Regions from separate parts of the Kocuria sp. CNJ-770 genome, predicted to be linked through region 2. Evidence: riboswitches for the same ligand, from Rfam matches in the RefSeq annotation. Region 2 holds a riboswitch; the other holds the start of a gene.
What was found. Region 2 has a riboswitch for glycine ahead of BJF77_RS06320 (L-serine ammonia-lyase). Riboswitches for the same ligand answer to the same signal wherever they lie in the genome.
Positions count from the first base shown of each region.

Region 1: it holds a riboswitch for glycine, as region 2 does, so the genes downstream of both, gcvP (aminomethyl-transferring glycine dehydrogenase) here and BJF77_RS06320 (L-serine ammonia-lyase) in region 2, are expected to answer to the same signal.

Region 1 is NZ_MKJW01000033.1:4,730-13,456, reverse strand. Features, by position in the region: gene rpoB (DNA-directed RNA polymerase subunit beta) at 1-1,638, opposite strand, end outside; gene gcvT (glycine cleavage system aminomethyltransferase GcvT) at 1,884-2,993, opposite strand; partial or broken gene gcvP (aminomethyl-transferring glycine dehydrogenase) at 3,016-5,840, opposite strand; glycine riboswitch at 6,005-6,112, opposite strand; gene rplL (50S ribosomal protein L7/L12) at 6,232-6,615, opposite strand; gene rplJ (50S ribosomal protein L10) at 6,712-7,236, opposite strand; gene BJF77_RS01525 (GNAT family N-acetyltransferase) at 7,543-8,691, opposite strand.
Region 2 is NZ_MKJW01000082.1:1,093-9,819, reverse strand. Features, by position in the region: gene BJF77_RS06340 (Gfo/Idh/MocA family protein) at 1-1,269, shown strand, start outside; gene BJF77_RS06335 (NAD(P)-dependent oxidoreductase) at 1,266-2,237, shown strand; gene BJF77_RS06330 (mandelate racemase/muconate lactonizing enzyme family protein) at 2,234-3,325, shown strand; gene BJF77_RS06325 (hypothetical protein) at 3,239-3,601, opposite strand; gene BJF77_RS06320 (L-serine ammonia-lyase) at 3,768-5,198, opposite strand; glycine riboswitch at 5,664-5,763, opposite strand; gene BJF77_RS06315 (Xaa-Pro peptidase family protein) at 5,903-6,973, opposite strand; gene BJF77_RS06310 (DUF6807 family protein) at 6,970-8,727, opposite strand, start outside.

The DNA of each region.
Region 1 (8,727 bases), on a different contig from region 2:
GTTGTCGGTGGTCAGCGGGGCGTTGGCCTGCGCGATCGTGACGCCGCGCTCGTCGTCGGCGGTGAGGTACTCGACGTCGTCGGTCACGACGCCCTCCACGACCTTGCGGTACGGGGTCTCGATGAAGCCGAACGGGTTGATCCGCCCGTAGGTCGCCAGCGAGCCGATGAGGCCGATGTTGGAGCCCTCAGGGGTCTCGATCGGGCACATGCGGCCGTAGTGCGAGGGGTGGACGTCACGGACCTCCATGCCGGCGCGGTCGCGGGAGAGACCGCCCGGGCCCAGCGCGGACAGGCGCCGCTTGTGGGTCAGCCCCGCCAGCGGGTTGTTCTGGTCCATGAACTGCGACAGCTGCGAGGTGCCGAAGAACTCCTTGATCGCCGCCACGACGGGACGGATGTTGATCAGGGTCTGCGGGGTGATCGCCTCCACGTCCTGGGTGGTCATGCGCTCGCGCACGACCCGCTCCATGCGGGAGAGCCCGGTGCGGATCTGGTTCTCGATCAGCTCGCCGACCGCGCGGATGCGGCGGTTGCCGAAGTGGTCGATGTCGTCGACGTCCACGACGATCTCCCGGGCCTCGCCGTTGCGCACGCCCTGGATGGTGCCGCCGCCGGCGTGCAGGGTCACGAGGTAGCGGATCATCGCGACGATGTCGTCGACGGACAGCACCGAGGCGTCCTCGTCCTCGAACGCCTTGTCCAGGCCCAGCTTCCGGTTGATCTTGTAGCGACCCACCTTGGCGAGGTCGTAGCGCTTGGCGTTGAAGTACATGTTGTCCAGCAGCGCCTGCGCGGCGTCGACCGTGGGGGGCTCCCCCGGGCGCAGCTTGCGGTAGATGTCCAGCAGCGCGTCCTCGCGCGAGTCGACGGTGTCCTTCTCGAGGGTGGCGCGGATCGAGTCGAACTCCCCGAACTCCTCGAGGATGCGGGACTCGCTCCAGCCCAGGGCCTTGAGCAGCACGGTGACGGACTGCTTGCGCTTGCGGTCCAGGCGCACGCCCACCTGGTCCCGCTTGTCGATCTCCAGCTCGAACCAGGCCCCGCGGGAGGGGATGATCTTGGCGGAGTAGATGTCCTTGTCCGAGGTGCGGTCCTGGCCGCGCTCGAAGTAGGCGCCCGGGGAGCGGACGAGCTGGGACACGACGACACGCTCGGTGCCGTTGATGACGAAGGTGCCCTTCTCGGTCATCAGCGGGAAGTCGCCCATGAACACGGTCTGCTGCTTGATCTCGCCCGTGTTGTTGTTCATGAACTCGGCCTTGACGTACAGGGGCGCCGAGTACGTGGCGTCCCGGTCCTTGCACTCGTCCATGGTGTACTTGGGCTCGTAGAACTCCGGCTCCGAGAAGGACAGGGACATGGTGCCCTGGAAGTCCTCGATCGGGGAGATCTCCTTGAAGATGTCGGAGAGCCCGGAGGTGCGGGCGATGCCCTGCTCACCGCTCTCGACGGCCTGCTGGACGCGGGCCTGCCAGCGCTCGTTGCCGACGAGACGGTCGAAGCTGTCCGTCTGGAGGGCCAGCAGGTTCGGCACGTCCAGCGGTTCGTGGATCTTGGCGAAGGAGATGCGGCGCGGGAGGTTCCCGTCTGCCGGGCGGTTAGCGGTTACGTTCGAATCGGTGCTCGAGGCGACCAAGATGGATTCCTTCCACAGACCTGCAGTTGAATCGCGCAGTTCCCGAGATCGGGGTTACGGGTGTGCGCGGGCCAGCGCGCTGAGCCGCTGGTTCGCGCCCCGGGGGTGCCCACCGCTATATGAAGGCACGCAGAATGAGGGACAACGCAAATATCCAGCATAGGCCGGAGTGGCCGGTCTGTCCACCCGGCCGGTGGACGCGGGCGCCCACCGGCCGTAGGATGAGGAATTTCGTGCCGTGCGTCTCAGCTGCGGCGATAGAAGGGCAGCCCGACGACCTCCACGGGGGCGCGGCGGCCCCGCACGTCGGCCTCGAGCGGGACCCCGGCCTCCAGCGCCGCCGGCTGCACGAGGGCCATGGCCACCGGGTGGCCGAGGGTCGGTGACGGGACGCCGCTGGTGACCTCGCCGACCGTCTCGTCCCCGGCGAGCACCGTGTTGCCGGCCCGGACGGGGCGGCGGGTGAGCCCCCGCAGGCCCACCAGCACCCGGGCCGGGGGCGCGGCCGCCTGCTCCTCGAGCGCCGCCCGCCCCACGAAATCGCCCTTGCTCCGCAGCGCCGCCTCCACGAGCCGGCCCAGCCCGGCCTCGAACGGCGTGATGTCGGGGCCGAGCTCGTGGCCGTACAGCGGCATCCCCGCCTCGAGGCGCAGCGAGTCGCGGGCGGCGAGCCCGGCGGGCACGACCCCGCGGTCCTCCCCCGCCGCGAGCAGCGCGTCCCACACGGTGCGCGCGTGCTCGGGGGCCACGTAGAGCTCGAAGCCGTCCTCGCCCGTGTACCCGGTGCGGGCCACGAGCGCGGGCGCCCCGGCGACCTCGGTGGTCGTGCAGGCGTAGTACCCCAGCTCCCGCACGGCGTCCGGGTCGGCGCAGCCGGCGGCGAGCAGCGTGTCCTGGGCCGCGGGGCCCTGGACGGCCACCAGGGCGGTGGCCTCCGTGCGGTCCTCGACCGCGACGTCGTGGCCGTCCGCGCGCTCCTCCAGCGCTCGCAGCACGGTCGCCGTGTTCGCCGCGTTGGGCACCACCAGGAACCGGTCCTCGGCCAGGCGGTAGGTGATGAGGTCGTCCAGGACCCGGCCGGCCTCGTCGACGAGGAGCGAGTACTTCGCCCGGCCGGGGGCCACGGCGCTCATCCGGGCGACGACCGCCGCGTCCAGGAACGCGGCCGCGTGCGGGCCCTCCACGGCGATCTCGCCCATGTGGGACAGGTCGAAGACCCCGGCGGCCCGGCGCACCGCGTGGTGCTCGGCGACGTCGTTGCCGTACTTGAGGGGCATCTGCCAGCCGCCGAAGTCGGTGCTCACGGCACCGGCCTCCCGGTGGGCGGCCTCCAGCGGAGTGGTGCGGGGGCTCATCGGGCGCCTCCGCCGGCGCGGCCGAGGCGAAGGCCTCGATCGGCGGGCAGCTGCAGACCAGGTTGCGGTCCCCGGCGGCGTTCTCCACCCGGCCCACGGGCACCCAGTACTTCGCCAGCCGCAGCTCGGGCAGGGGGTAGGCGGCCTGGGAGCGCGGGTAGGCGCGCTCCCAGGAGTCGGCCGTGAGCACCTCCGCGGTGTGCGGGGCGTGGCGGAGCACGGAGTCCTCGAGCGCCACCTCGCCGTCGGCCACGGCCTGCATCTCGGCGTGGATCGAGCGCATCGCGGCCACGAAGCGGTCCAGCTCGGCGAGGTTCTCCGACTCGGTGGGCTCGACCATGAGGGTGCCGGCCACGGGGAACGCGAGCGTGGGGGCGTGGAAGCCGTAGTCGACCAGCCGTTTGCACACGTCCTCGGCGGTGACCCCCGAGGCCTTGGTGAGGGGGCGCAGGTCGAGGATGCACTCGTGGGCCACGAGCCCGCCGGGGCCGGTGTACAGCGTCGGGAAGACGTCCGCGAGCCGGGCCGAGACGTAGTTGGCGCTGAGGATCGCGGTGCGCGAGGAGGCGGTGAGCCCCTCGGCGCCGGCCATGGCGATGTACATCCAGGAGATCGGCAGCACCCCGGCTGAGCCGTAGCGGGCCTGGGAGACGGGGAAGGTCTCGGCGCCCGCGCCCGCGTCCGCGGCGGCGGGGTCCTCGGGCAGGAACGGCACCAGGTGCTCGGCGACCGCCACCGGCCCCACCCCGGGTCCGCCGCCCCCGTGCGGGATGCAGAAGGTCTTGTGCAGGTTCAGGTGGGAGACGTCCCCGCCGAAGCGGCCGGGACGGGCCAGGCCCATGAGGGCGTTGAGGTTGGCGCCGTCCACGTAGACCTGCCCGCCGGCGTCGTGCACGGCCGCGCAGACGGCGGTGACCTGCTCCTCGAACACCCCGTGCGTGGAGGGGTAGGTGATCATGATCCCCGCGAGCTCGTCCCCCACGGCCGCGATCTTCGCGTCGAGGTCGTCCAGGTCCACGGAGCCGTCCGCGGCCGTGGCCACCACCACGACCTTCAGGTCGGCGAGCACCGCGGACGCCGCGTTGGTGCCGTGGGCGGAGGACGGGATGAGGATGGTGGTGCGCCGGTCGTCCCCGCGGGAGAGGTGGTAGCGGCGGATCGCCAGCAGACCGGCGAGCTCCCCCTGCGACCCGGCGTTGGGCTGGACGGACACGGCGGCGTAGCCGGTGATCTCCGCGAGCCAGGACTCCAGCTGGGCGATGAGCTCCCGGTAGCCGACGGTCTGCTCCTCGGGGGCCAGCGGGTGGATCGAGGCAAACTCGGGCCAGCTGATGGGCTCCATCTCCGCGGCCGCGTTGAGCTTCATGGTGCAGGAGCCCAGCGGGATCATGGTCCGGTCCAGGGCCAGGTCCTTGTCCGCGAGGGAGCGCAGCCAGCGCATCATCGCGGTCTCGGAGCGGTGCAGGGTGAACACCGGGTGGGCGAGGTAGGAGTCGGTGCGCAGCAGCGCGGCCGGCAGGTCCCAGACGGCGGTCCCGTCCGCGGGGGCGGAGGTCCCGAAGGCGGCCAGCACCGCGTCCACGTCGCGCTCGTCGTGGGGCTCCCCCACCGAGACGGACACGTGGTCGGCGTCGGCCCGGCGGACGTTGACGCCGCGCTCGGCGGCGGCCGCGACGACCGCGTCGGCGCGGCCGGGCACCTCGGCCAGGACGGTGTCGAAGAACGTGCCGTGCACCACCGGCACCCCGGCGGCGGAGAGCCCCTCGGCCAGCCGCGCGGCGAGCCCGTGCACGCGCTCGGCGATGGCGCGCAGCCCGTCCGCGCCGTGGTAGGCGGCGTAGGCGCCGGCGACGATGGCCAGCAGCGCCTGGGCCGTGCAGATGTTGGAGGTGGCCTTCTCGCGGCGGATGTGCTGCTCGCGGGTCTGCAGCGCCAGGCGGTAGGCCGGCCGGCCGGAGGAGTCCACCGAGACGCCCACCAGGCGGCCGGGCAGATTGCGCTCCAGGCCCTTGCGGCAGGCCATGAACGCGGCGTGGGGCCCGCCGAAGAACAGGGGCACCCCGAAGCGCTGGGCGGAGCCGACGGCGATGTCCGCGCCCTGCTCCCCCGGGGAGCGCAGGAGGGTGAGGGCCAGCAGGTCGGTGGCGACGGCCACCAGCGCGCCCTGCGCGTGGGCCTGCTCCGTGCGCTCCGCCAGGTCGGCGACGTCCCCGTCGACGCCGACCTGGGTCAGGACCACGCCGAAGAACTCGCCCTCGGGCAGGCCCTCGGCGAGGTCGGCGACGACCAGGTCGATGCCCACGGCCCGGCAGCGCCCGCGCAGCACGGCGAGGGTCTGCGGCAGGGTGCGGGAGTCCACGGCGACGCGGCGGCTGCCGGACCTGCGGTTGGCGCGGCGCATCATGAGCACGGCCTCCGCCACGGCGGTGGCCTCGTCGAGCAGGGAGGCGTTGGCCAGGTCGAGGCCGGTGAGGTCCATGACGGCGTTCTGGAAGGTCAGCAGGGCCTCGAGGCGGCCCTGGGAGATCTCCGGCTGGTACGGGGTGTAGGAGGTGTACCAGGCGGGGTTCTCGAGGATGTTGCGGCGCAGCGCGGGCGGGGTGACGGTCTCGGCGTAGCCTGGCCGATCATCTGGGTCATCACCCGGTTCTTCGCCGCGATCCGGCGCAGGGCGGTGAGCGCCTCGTGCTCCGACATGGGCTCCGGCAGCCGCAGGGGCTCGTCGCCGGCGATGCTGCGGGGGACCGCGCGGGCGACGAGCTCGTCGAGGTCGGCCGCGCCGATGGTCTCGAGCATGATCCCGGTCTCGGCCGCGTCCGGTCCGAGGTGGCGTGGAAGGAAGGACAAGGTCAGCTCCTCGTGGTTCGAGGCCCGGTGGGGCCCGTCCGGCCCTCCCCGCTCTGTTCGCTGACCTGAGAGTTTTCACCGGCTCCGCGCGGGGGCCGGCTTGCACCGTCGGTGGTCCCCGCCCGGGGCCGGTGGCCGGGGGCGGTTGACCTCTTCAGAGTGGCCTGCTCGCAGCGGTACGGGTGCCTGAGAGATTCCCGGGGAGGATTTGCTCCTTCGGCGCCGCCGGCCGTCCGGGGGCGGACGGCGGCGGACTCTCCCGCTGCGGGTGGGCGGCCGATGTGGTTGTGCCTCCAGTGTCCCACACCCCGGCGGGCACGGCACGAGCCCCGGACGCCGTGCGTCCGGGGCCTCGTGGGATCGGGTGCGCCGTGGCGCCTCCGGGAGGGTCCTACTTGAGGGTGACGGTGGCGCCGGCGCCCTCGAGGGCCTCCTTGGCCTTGTCCGCGGCCTCCTTGTTGGCGCCCTCGAGGACGGCCTTGGGGGCCGAGTCCACGAGGTCCTTGGCCTCCTTGAGGCCGAGGGAGGTCAGCGCGCGGACCTCCTTGATGACCTGGATCTTCTTGTCGCCGGCGGCCTCGAGCACGACGTCGAACTCGGTCTGCTCCTCGGCCTCCTCGGCGGCGGCGGCCGGAGCGGCGGCACCGGCGACGGCCACGGGGGCGGCGGCGGTGACGTCGAAGGTCTCCTCGAAGGCCTTGACGAACTCGGAGAGCTCGATGAGGGAGAGCTCCTTGAACGCGTCGATCAGTTCAGCGGTGGTGAGCTTGGCCATGGTGTGGCTCCTTTTCGATGGTGTGCCCCGGCCGGGTTCGTCGGCGCGGGACGGTCTGGTTCCGTGGTGAGAATGTGCCTCGCGGCGGGGTGCTGGTCAGGCGCCCTGCTCCTCGACCTTGGCGCGCAGCGCCTCGGCCGTACGGACGGTCTTGGACAGCGGGGCCTGGAACAGCGCCGCGGCCTGGGACAGGGACGCCTGGGCGGCACCGGCCACCTTGGCCAGCAGCACCTCGCGGGACTCGAGGTCCGCGAGCTGCTTGATCTCCGCCTCGCTGAGGGCCTTGCCCTCGAGGTAACCGCCCTTGACGACGAGCTGCGGGTTCGCCTTGGCGAAGTCACGCAGGCTCTTGGCGGCCTCGACGGGGTCCCCCGAGATGAAGGCGATCGCGCTCGGGCCGGCGAGCTGGCCGTCGAACGCGTCGATGCCCATCTCCTTGGCCGCGATCGCGGTCAGCGTGTTCTTCACCACGGCGTATTCGGCGTTCTCACCGAGCGAGCGGCGCAGCTCCTTGAGCTGGGCCACGGTGAGGCCGCGGTACTCAGTCAGGACAGCGGCGTCCGAGTTGGAGAACAGTTCCTTCAACTCGGCGACCGCGGCTGCCTTTTCCGGGTTCGCCATGGTACTCCTTCCGGTCTTCGATGCCGGCCGCTGCCGGAAGGGCCCGGACACAGAAAAAGCCCCGCGCAGATGCCCGGGGCTCCGCGGCCCACCCCTGGTCCGGGGCGTGCTCGCTGTGCTGGTTCACCTGCGCTGGCCGTTCCTGGCGGAACTCTTACGGCTGCTCCCCGTTCCGCACGCTCCTGAACGGGGCGCACGAGGCAGGGAGAACACGACCGGCGGTCTTTGGTACAGCCCACCCTACCCGAGGGCCCCGGGCCCGCCAAATCGGCGCCGCCCGCGCGAAGCGGCTCGGTCCCCGGGCGGTCAGGCCGCCGGGAACTCCCGGGACCACACCCCGCTGCGCCCGGCGACCCGGAAGCCGAGGCGGTGGTTGACCCGGCTCATCCGGTCGTCGCCGCTGTGGGACCACGAGTACACGGTGCGCACGGCCGGGGCCAGCCGTTCGAGCTGCTGCAGGTTCGCGAGCTTGAGACGGGTGGCGAGCCACCGGCGGCGGTGCTCGCGCAGCACCACGGTCTCGTCCTGCATCCCGATCACCGGGTCCTCCCCCGCCAGGACGATCTCCGTCATCCCGACCAGGCGCCCGGTGGTCCCGTGCTCGGCGACGGCGACCAGCGACACGTTGCCGGCCTCGGCGCGCAGCTGCTCGGTGCGGCGCACCCGCTCGGCGTCCCAGGGCTCCGGGTCGGCCTCCACCGGGGCCAGGAAGGAGTCGGCGGCCATCCGCGAGTGCAGGGCGGCGAGCTCGTCGAGCCGCTCCTCGGGGGCGGGCCCGGTCCACACGTGGATGCGGTACGCCTCCGGAGCCGGCGAGGCCGCGACCTCGCGCAGCAGGGCCTGCACGCGGGCCGGCGGCAGGGGGACCTCCAGGACGCCGAAGTCGCTGACCGACTCCAGCCGGTACCCGGCGTGGAGGGCGAAGCGGGTCTGCCGGTTGGAGACGGGCAGGCGGCCGGAGCCGTCCGCGGCGTCGACCCATTCGACCATCCCCGGGGTGATCACGGGGAAGACCCCGGTCACGCTGCCGTCGCCCTGGATCTCCTCCGGGCCGGGGTGCTCGGTCTGGATCCGCAGGTGCCGGCGGGACTCGCCCACCGCGAGCTGCTCGGCCGCGCCGAGCAGCTCGCTGCCCGTGCCCTGCGAGGTGACGTCGGGGTCCACGTCGACGGTGATGTGCGCGGTCCCGGTGGAGGCCACCAGGGGCATGCGCACCTCGGCCCGGCCCGCGAGCCGGTCCCCGGCCCAGGCCAGCAGCACCACGACCCGCTCGAAGGGGTCCAGCAGGTCCCGGTAGAGCTCCTGCGCGTCGCCCGTGAGGTCCGAGATGCCCCACACGTGCTGACGGGACCGGCGCACCAGACCGGCGACCCGGCCCAGCAGCTCCTGGGCGGCGTCGTCGAAGTCGTCGGGGATGCGCATCTGCTCGATCCGCACTGGGGGGTGCTCGATCACGGGGACTCCCTTCCGGAGGGCGGCGGTGCCCCCGGG
Region 2 (8,727 bases):
CACGCCGACGTCGCCGAGCTGGTGGCGGTGGGCGACAGCAACCCCGGGCGGGCCGAGCACTACCGCCGGCTGGTCGAGGAGACCGCAGGAGTGCCGGTCCAGGTCTTCGACCCCGCGGCGCTCACCCGCACGATCCGCGAGCAGGCCATCGACCGGGTCGTGATCACCACCCCCGACGTCACCCACGCCGACTACATCTGCGAGACCCTGCGCGCCGGCGCGGACGCCGTCGTCGAGAAGCCCCTGACCATCGACGCGGAGGGCTGCCGCCGCGTCACCGCGGCCGTGGAGGAGACGGGCCGGCACGTGGTGGTCACGTTCAACTACCGCTACTCCCCGCGCAACACCGCGCTCAAGGACGTCGTGCAGTCCGGGGCGCTCGGCACGGTCACCTCCGTGGACTTCAGCTGGGTGCTGGACACCGTCCACGGCGCCGACTACTTCCGCCGCTGGCACCGGCAGAAGCAGAACTCCGGCGGGCTGCTGGTGCACAAGTCCTCCCACCACTTCGACCTCGTCAACTGGTGGCTGGCCGACGCCCCGGAGCGGGTCTACGCCTCCGGCGGCCTCCGGTTCTACGGGCGGGACAACGCCGAGGCCCGCGCGCGGGCCGGCGCCGTCCGCCCCGCCGGGCCGGACGGCGACCCCTTCGCCCTGGACCTGCGCTCCGACGAGCGGCTCAGCCGGCTCTACCTCGACCACCAGCACCACGACGGCTACCGCCGGGACCAGGACGTGTTCTCCGACGGGATCACCATCGAGGACAACCTCGCGCTCGTGGTCGACTACGCCCGCGGCGCCACCCTCTCCTACTCCCTCAACGCCCACTCGCCCTGGGAGGGCTACCGGGTGGCCGTCAACGGCACCGAGGGCCGGGCCGAGCTGGAGGTCGTGGAGCGCGCGGCCGTGCTGCCCGCCGCCGGCGGGACCCCGGTGGACCCCTCGGTCACCGCCGGGGCGGAGCAGGGCGGGGCCCGGCGGCGCGGCGAGCGGCTGGTCGTCCAGCGGCACTGGGGGACCGCCGAGGAGGTGCCCGTCCGCAACGGCTCCGGCAGCCACGGCGGCGGGGACCGGCTCCTGCTCGCCGACGTGTTCCGGGGACCGGGGGGGGACCCCTACGGCCGGCCCTCCGGCTACCGCGACGGCGTGGCGGCCGTGTCCGTGGGCATCGCCGGCAACCGCTCCCTCGAGACGGGCGCACCGGTGCGGATCGCCGACCTGGACCTCGGCAGCACCGCCGCGGACCGGCGCAGCGGAGTCCCGGCATGACCCGGGTGGTGGTCACCGGCGGGTCCGGCCGGCTCGGGCGCAGCGTCGTCGCCGGGCTGGCGGAGGCCGGCTACGACGTCGTCAGCGTCGACCGCGCCCTGCCGCCCGAGGCGCAGCGGGCGGCCGCGCACCGGGCCGTCGAGCACCGGGCCGCCGAGCTCACCGACCCCGAGGCCACGCACGCGCTGATGCGCGCGGCGCGCCCGGACGCGGTGGTCAACCTCGCGGCCATCGCCGTGCCCTTCAGCGCCCCCGAGCACGTCATCCTGCAGACCAACGCCGTGATCGCCCACACCGTGGCCGAGGCCGCCACCGAGGCCGGGGCCCGCCGGATCGTGATGGCCAGCAGCCCCACCGTGCTGGGCTACGGCTCCCCGGCCGGCTGGCTGCCGCCCGCCCTCCCGCTGACCGAGGACACCCCGCCGCGGCCGTGGCACGCCTACGGGCTGTCCAAGCACGTCGCCGAGCAGGTCGCGCAGATGTTCGCCGCGGCCCGCGGCGGGAGCGTGCGCTACGCCTCCTTCCGCCCCTGCTACGTGATCGCCCCCGAGGAGTGGGCCGGCGCGCCGACCCAGCAGGGGCACACCGTGCGCGAGCGCCTGGACGACCCGGCGCTGGCCGCGCCGGCGCTGTTCAACTACGTGGACGCCCGGGACGTCACCACCTTCCTCGAGGCGCTGCTCGAGGGGATGGGCGCCGTCCGCAACGGGGACACCTTCTTCGTGGGCGCCGCCGACGCCCTGGCCCGGCGCCCGCTGGCGGAGCTGATCCCGCAGTTCGTCCCCGGCAGCGAGGAGCTCGCCGCGGGCCTGACCGGGACGGCGCCGGCCTTCAGCATCGACAAGGCCCGCGAGGAGCTGGGCTGGGAGCCGGCGCGCTCCTGGCGCACCGAGCTCCGCGAGGACGCCGGTGACCCGGCCTCCGGGGAGCTCGCCGGCGCCGGGCGGCACGGGAAGGACACCGCATGAGCATCGCCGCCGTGCACACCGAGCTGATCACCGCCCGGCTGCTGCGCAGCTGGGGCCCCGAGGCCCCGCGCAACCACCTGATCGCCGTCACGGTCGTGGCCGACGACGGCGCCACCGGCACCGGCTTCTCCTGGACCCCGACCATCGGGGCGCGCGCCGTGCAGGCGCTGCTCGACGACGACCTCGCCGCCTTCGTCCGCGGCCGAGACGAGCACCCGGAGGTGCTGTGGGACGACGCCTGGAAGTTCCTGCACGAGGGCGGCACGGGGCTCACCGGCATCGCCCTCGCGGGGATCGACCTGGCCCTGTGGGACCTGCGGGCCCGGCGGGCCGGCCTGTCCGTGCCCGCGCTGCTGGGCCGGCGGCAGCAGGACGTGGCCGTCTACGGCTCCGGCGTGAACCTGCACTACGAGCTCGACGAGCTGCGGGAGCAGGTGCGCCGCTGGGTCGCCGCGGGCTTCGGCGCCGTCAAGATCAAGGTGGGCCGGCCCGACCTGCGCGAGGACGTCGAGCGCGTGGCCGCCGTGCGCGAGCTGCTCGGCCCCGACCGCGGCCTGATGATCGACGCCAACCAGCGCTGGGACCTGCCCACGGCCCGCCGGGCCCTGGACGCGCTGGAGCCCTTCGCGCCCTCGTGGCTGGAGGAGCCGCTGCGCGCGGACGACCTCGAGGGCTACCGCCAGCTGCGACGGTTCAGCCGTGTGCCCATCGCGCTCGGGGAGAACCTGCACAACGTCTACCGGTTCCGGGACTTCATCGCCGCCGGGGCCGTGGACATCGTCCAGCCGAACATCGTACGGGTGGGCGGCATCACTCCCTTCCGGCGGATCGTGGAGCTCGCCCGCACCCACAACGTGGGGATCGCCCCCCACCTGCTGCCGGAGCTCTCGGGGCAGCTGGCGCTGACCCTCGCGGAGCCGACCATGGTGGAGGTGGTCGAGGACGCGGGGTTCGCCGATCTCGGCGTCCTGGCCGGGCCGTCCCCGGTGCGCGTCACGGGGTCACGGCTGGAGCTCCTGGACCGCCCCGGACTCGGCCTGGCGCTGCGGCAGCAGGCGCTGCCCGCCCTGCAGGAGGCCGCGGTCTGACCCCGCCGGCCCCTGGTCACCGGGGGCGTCGGGGGTGCGCCGGGCCTGCTGCCGGGCCCGCAGCAGCGCGTCCGTCTGGCTCGCCCAGCCGAGCCGGTGCTGCTCGAAGCGGGGCACCAGACCGGCGATCGTGAGGACGACGCCGAGCACCACCGTGCCGACGAGCAGGTCGTACGGGGCCCGGCCCCCGAGGAGCGTGAGTCCCATGCCGGCCATCGCGGGGGCCGTCATCAGCACGCCGAGAGCGGCCACCACGTCCGCCAAGGTCATTCTCATCTGCAAACCTCCTCGGCACGAGGCTAGACCTTTGTCCAGTCCGGGGCGCAGTGTGCCCCTTGATGACGTGCCGACCACGGACGACGTGCCCGCCCGGGCGGTTCGCGGCGGCCGGCCCGGCGGGGAGGCCGCGCGGGCGGTCCCTCCGCCGCGGGACGGGGGCGGGTCAGCACTCCACGACGTTGACGGCGAGTCCGCCCAGGGCGGTCTCCTTGTACTTGTGGCTCATGTCCTTGCCGGTCTCGCGCATCGTCACGATGACCTGGTCGAGACTGACCCGGTGCGTGCCGTCCCCCCACATGGCCATCTTGGCGGCGTTGATGGCCTTGGCCGCGGCGATCGCGTTGCGCTCGATGCACGGGATCTGCACCAGGCCGCCGATCGGGTCGCAGGTCAGCCCGAGGTTATGCTCCATGGCGATCTCGGCGGCGTTCTCCACCTGGGCGGGCGTGCCGCCGAGGACCTCCGCCAGGCCGGCGGCGGCCATCGAGGAGGCGGACCCCACCTCGCCCTGGCAGCCGACCTCGGCCCCGGAGATCGAGGCCTGCTCCTTGTAGAGCACCCCGACCGCCCCGGCCGTGAGCAGGAACCGGACCACGAGGTCCTGCCGGGCGGCCTCGAGCGCCTCCGGGCCCTCGGCGGCGGCGGCCCGGGCCGCGGGGGAGTAGTGGGTGGCGTAGAACAGCACCGCCGGGATGATGCCGGCCGCCCCGTTGGTGGGGGCGGTGACCACCCGGCCGCCGGAGGCGTTCTCCTCGTTGACCGCCAGGGCCACGAGGTTCACCCACTCCGGCCAGAAGCCCGGGTCCCGGTCCGGGTCCTCGGTGCGCAGCCGCCGGTGCCACTCCGGGGCGCGGCGGGCGACGTCCAGCCCTCCGGGCAGCGGGCCCGTGCGCCGGAGGCTGGAGTCCTTGCACTCCTCCATCACGGCCCAGATGTGCAGCAGCTGCTCCCGGATCTCGTCCTCACGGCGCCACGTCCGCTCGTTGGCCAGCATCACCTCGCTGATCGGCCGGCCGGTGCCCGCGCAGTGGCCCAGCAGCTCCCGGGCGGTGCGGAAGGGGTGGGGCACCTGTGCGCTGGCGGCCTCCAGCTCGGCCGCGGCGGTGTCCTCCTCGCCCTCCCGGACGATGAACCCGCCGCCCACGGAGAACCAGGTCTCGCCGGCGAGCACGGTTCCGTCCGCGTCGAGCGCCTGGAAGCGCATGCCGTTGGTGTGCCGCTCCAGCACGGTCAGCGGGTGCTGCACCATGTCCGCGACGCCGTAGCGGAGGTCCCTGCGGTGCCCGAGGGCCGCGCACAGCCGCAGCCTCCCGGTGCCGGCGATGTCGGCCAGCCGCTCCTCCACCTCGTCGGGGCGGACCTGCTCCGGGTCGTAGCCCTCCAGACCCAGCAGGATCGCGGTGAACGTGCCGTGGCCGCGACCGGTGGCGGACAGCGACCCGTAGACGTCCACGCGCAGGTCGGCGGTGCGCTCCAGGAGGTCCTGGGCGACCAGGGTCCCGGCGAAGCGGCGGGCGGCGCGCATGGGCCCGACGGTGTGCGAGCTCGAGGGGCCGATGCCCACGGTGAACAGATCGAAGACGCTGATGGCCATGGTGGTGCTCCAGAACAGAGTGGCGGCCCCGGGACGGGGTGGACGGGATGACGGGAGGGCGTCGGCCGCTGCGCTGCGGCCCGGCTCCCCTGCTGGACGACGGCCGGCGGCGGCTGCCGCACCGGACCGGGCGTGACTCGCACGGGCCCACCGGCGGCCTCCGCGGCATGCGCTCGGGGGACGACGGCGGGTCCTCCGGGGAGGTCTCGCCGCGGACGGGTCGGCCTCCAACGGAGGCGGTGTCCCCGCGGACGCCTCCGGCGGCACGGGCGCGCCCCGGTGCGGTCGCGGCGGGCCGAGGTGGTCGTCATCGAGGAACTCCGGGCTTCTGCGCGGTGGGCTCGCGCGGTCTGCGGGTTCCTCCCCGATCTGTTGCACGGCCTGAGAGTTTCCGCCGCACCCGGAGGGGGTGCGGCTTGCTCCGTCGGCGAGCGCGGACCAGGCCACGCCACTTTCCAGAGGTGCCTCGGCGCGGCGGTGCTTGGGCCTGAGAGTTTCCCGGGGAGGAATTGCTCCTACGGCGCCCGATCGGTGTGGCCGAGCGGGTCTCTCCCGCCGCGCGTCGATGGCGGCAGTCGTGTGACTGTCAGCACAATCTAGTGGAGGCGGCCGCAGGAGGCAACGGCGCCTGCCCCTCGCGCACCGCGGCGCCGGTCATCGGCGTCTCCCGGGCCGCGGCCGGCCGGGCCACGGCCCGGCGCCGTTCAGCGCTCGAGCGTGGCGGGGCGGTCCCGGCCGCGCACCCGGACGACCGGCCAGCGGGGGTCCACCGACAGCGGCCGGGGCCCGCCGGCGCCCAGCAGCACGGTGTCCTCGATCTTCGCGCCGGGGGCGGAGGGGTTCCACGCGAAGGCCTGGTGCTCGTGCACCCGGTCCGGGACACCGGGGACCAGCCGCGGATCGCGGCCCGCGTAGCCGGCGGGGCCGCCCTGGTGGTGCCGGGTCCACTCCCCGGCGTCGAAGCCGTGGCGCGGATAGGCCTGCTGGAGGACCGGGAGCACGTCCGCGAGCGGCAGCCCGGGGCGCAGGGCGTCCAGGACGTCGGCCTCGACCTCCGCGATCCCCGCCTCCGCGTCGGCCTCCTGCGCGGTGGCGGGACCGAAGCGGACCCAGCGGGTCACGTTGGCGATCAGCCCGCCGCGGCGGGCGCAGACCACGGCCATCGCCCGCCGCCCCAGCGGGGCCGCGGTCGGCAGGGGGTGGCGGTGCGCCAGCCGCTGCGCGCCGCTGCACAGCAGCACGATCGGCTCCGCGCCGCGCCGCACCAGCCCGGCGGACAGCTCGGCGGCGACCTCCCGCTCGGTGCTGTGCGGGGTGGCCCGGCTCAGCACGTCCGTGAGCACGGCGGCGGCGACCCGGCACAGGGCCTCGTAGCGCAGCGTCTCCCCGGGCAGCAGGGACGCGCGGGCGGCCCGGAGCGGGGCCGCGAGACAGTCCTCGGCGAGCACCGCCATCGAGCGGGCGGCGGGGAACCAGCTCTCCGGGGCGGCCGGGGCGGCGTGCCACGGCAGCTCGTGCAGGCGGACGTCGTCGGGCAGCTCCTCGGCCGTGAGCCGGGCCGCCTCGCTGGCGGAGGTCACCACCTCGTCCCCGTCCTGGTGCACCAGCACGGACGCCACCGGCGGGCCGGCGAGGGAGACGTGCACGCGGGCCCCGTCGAGGTACCAGGACACCGCCGTGGCGCTCTCCAGGAGCACGGCGTCCCCGCCGTGCTCCTGGAGCACGCGCAGGACCCGGCGCCGCTTCTCCGGCCGATCGGCGCCCGAGGAGCTCACGCGCCGGGGCTCTCGGCCGGGCCGCGGCTCTCGGCGGCAGCGTCGAGCAGGGCCTGCACCCCGGTGGCGTCCAGGCGGCCGTCCACCACGAGGACGTGCACCGCCCGCTCGAGCGGGGCCTCCGGGCCGGTGGTCACCGGGGCGTCCCAGGCCGGCGCGAGGCCCGCCCCCGGATAGCCCGAGACGCGGACGAACCACGGGTCGGCCGACGGCCCTCCGTGGCGCAGGACGAGCGTGGCGGGGCGCCCGGCGAACTCGGCGGAGAAGGCCAGCCACGGGGACACGCTTCCGTGCACGGCGTCCTCGCCCGCGGCGGCCGCGGTGAACACGTCCGCGTCCGTGCAGGCCGGCAGGCGCCAGAAGAACCCGCCGTAGCCGCCGCCGGCGCGCCCGTTGGCCCCCGGGCTGCCCAGCTGCACGGGGCGGTTCCCGGCCGGGGAGAGGCGGAAGCGCAGACCGAGCTCCCAGGCGTGCTCGGTCACGGGGCGGAAGGTCCAGCGGCGCTCCTCGGCCAGGACCGCGGTGCCGTCCGGGCCGGCCCAGGACAGCTCCTCGTCCAGCCGGGTGTCCGTGGCGTGGGCCGCGACGCGGCGGACACGGCCGTGGTCGTCCCGCCACACGTACCGCTGGTCCTCGCGGGTGTAGGTGCGCCCGCCCCAGAAGTTGAGGCCGTCCACGTCCTGCAGGGCGGTGCTCACGCCCAGGTGCCAGACGTGGTCCAGCGGCTGCTGGTCCGTGACGGTGACGCCGCCGAGGGTGCGGACCGGGTGCAGGAACGGGCGCGGCGAGGAGGTCGGGGCGATGCCCTCGCCCGTGCGGACCCGGGCGACCTCGCGGCCCGCCACCACGAAGCGCTCGCCGGTCGCGGCGGGGACCGCCCACGGCGCCCCGATCCCCGTGAAGCCGGACTGCGCCGCGACCGCGCGGGCCGCCCAGTCCTCGACCCCGGGCAGGACGGCGCGGCGGGTCCCGCCCTCCTCGAGCCACCGCACGTGCTCGGGGTCGATCGGCACGGGGTCCGGGGCGGTGCGCACGGCGTCGAGCACCCGCATGAAGGCGCCCGTGGCGGCCAGGGGGCAGAGCAGCGCGGCGCCGTCGCGGCGGGCGGCGATCAGGTTCTCCAGCAGGTTGGTGCGCCCGGAGCTGACGGTCCGCGTGCCCTCCGGCCCGGAGACGGTCAGCTCGTCGCGGGTGTAGTGCAGGACCGCCCGGCCCTCGGTGCCCTCGACGGTGATGAAGGGGTCCTGCTGCTCGGCGGCGCACAGCGTCAGGGCGCACGTGACGGGGACGCCGGACGCGGTGCGGACCCGGACCACCGAGGTGTCGTCCGACTCGATCGCGTTGGCGCGGTACAGCTCGGTGCGCAGCTGTGCGACGTCCTCGGCGCTCCGCGCCCCGGCGATGTGCAGGGCGGTCATGACGGCGTGGGCGAGGGGGTTCGTGACCACCCCGTCCACCACGTCCACACCGCCGATGCGGCGCCGGCCGGCCCAGGGGGAGCGGGTGAAGTAGCCGGTGTCCCGGGACCACAGGCCCGTGGCGCCCACGGCGCGCAGCCGCCCGATCTCCCCGCTCGCCAGCAGCCGGTCGATGAGCCCCAGCGCGTGGGAGCCGATGCTCTGGAAGCCCACCTGGACGAGACGGTCCGCCTCCTCGGCGGCGCCGAGGAGGCGATGGAACTGCTCGAGGTTGGCCACCGGCGGTTTCTCGAGCAGGACGTCGGCCCCCAGGTCCAGGGCCGTCAGGGCGAGGTC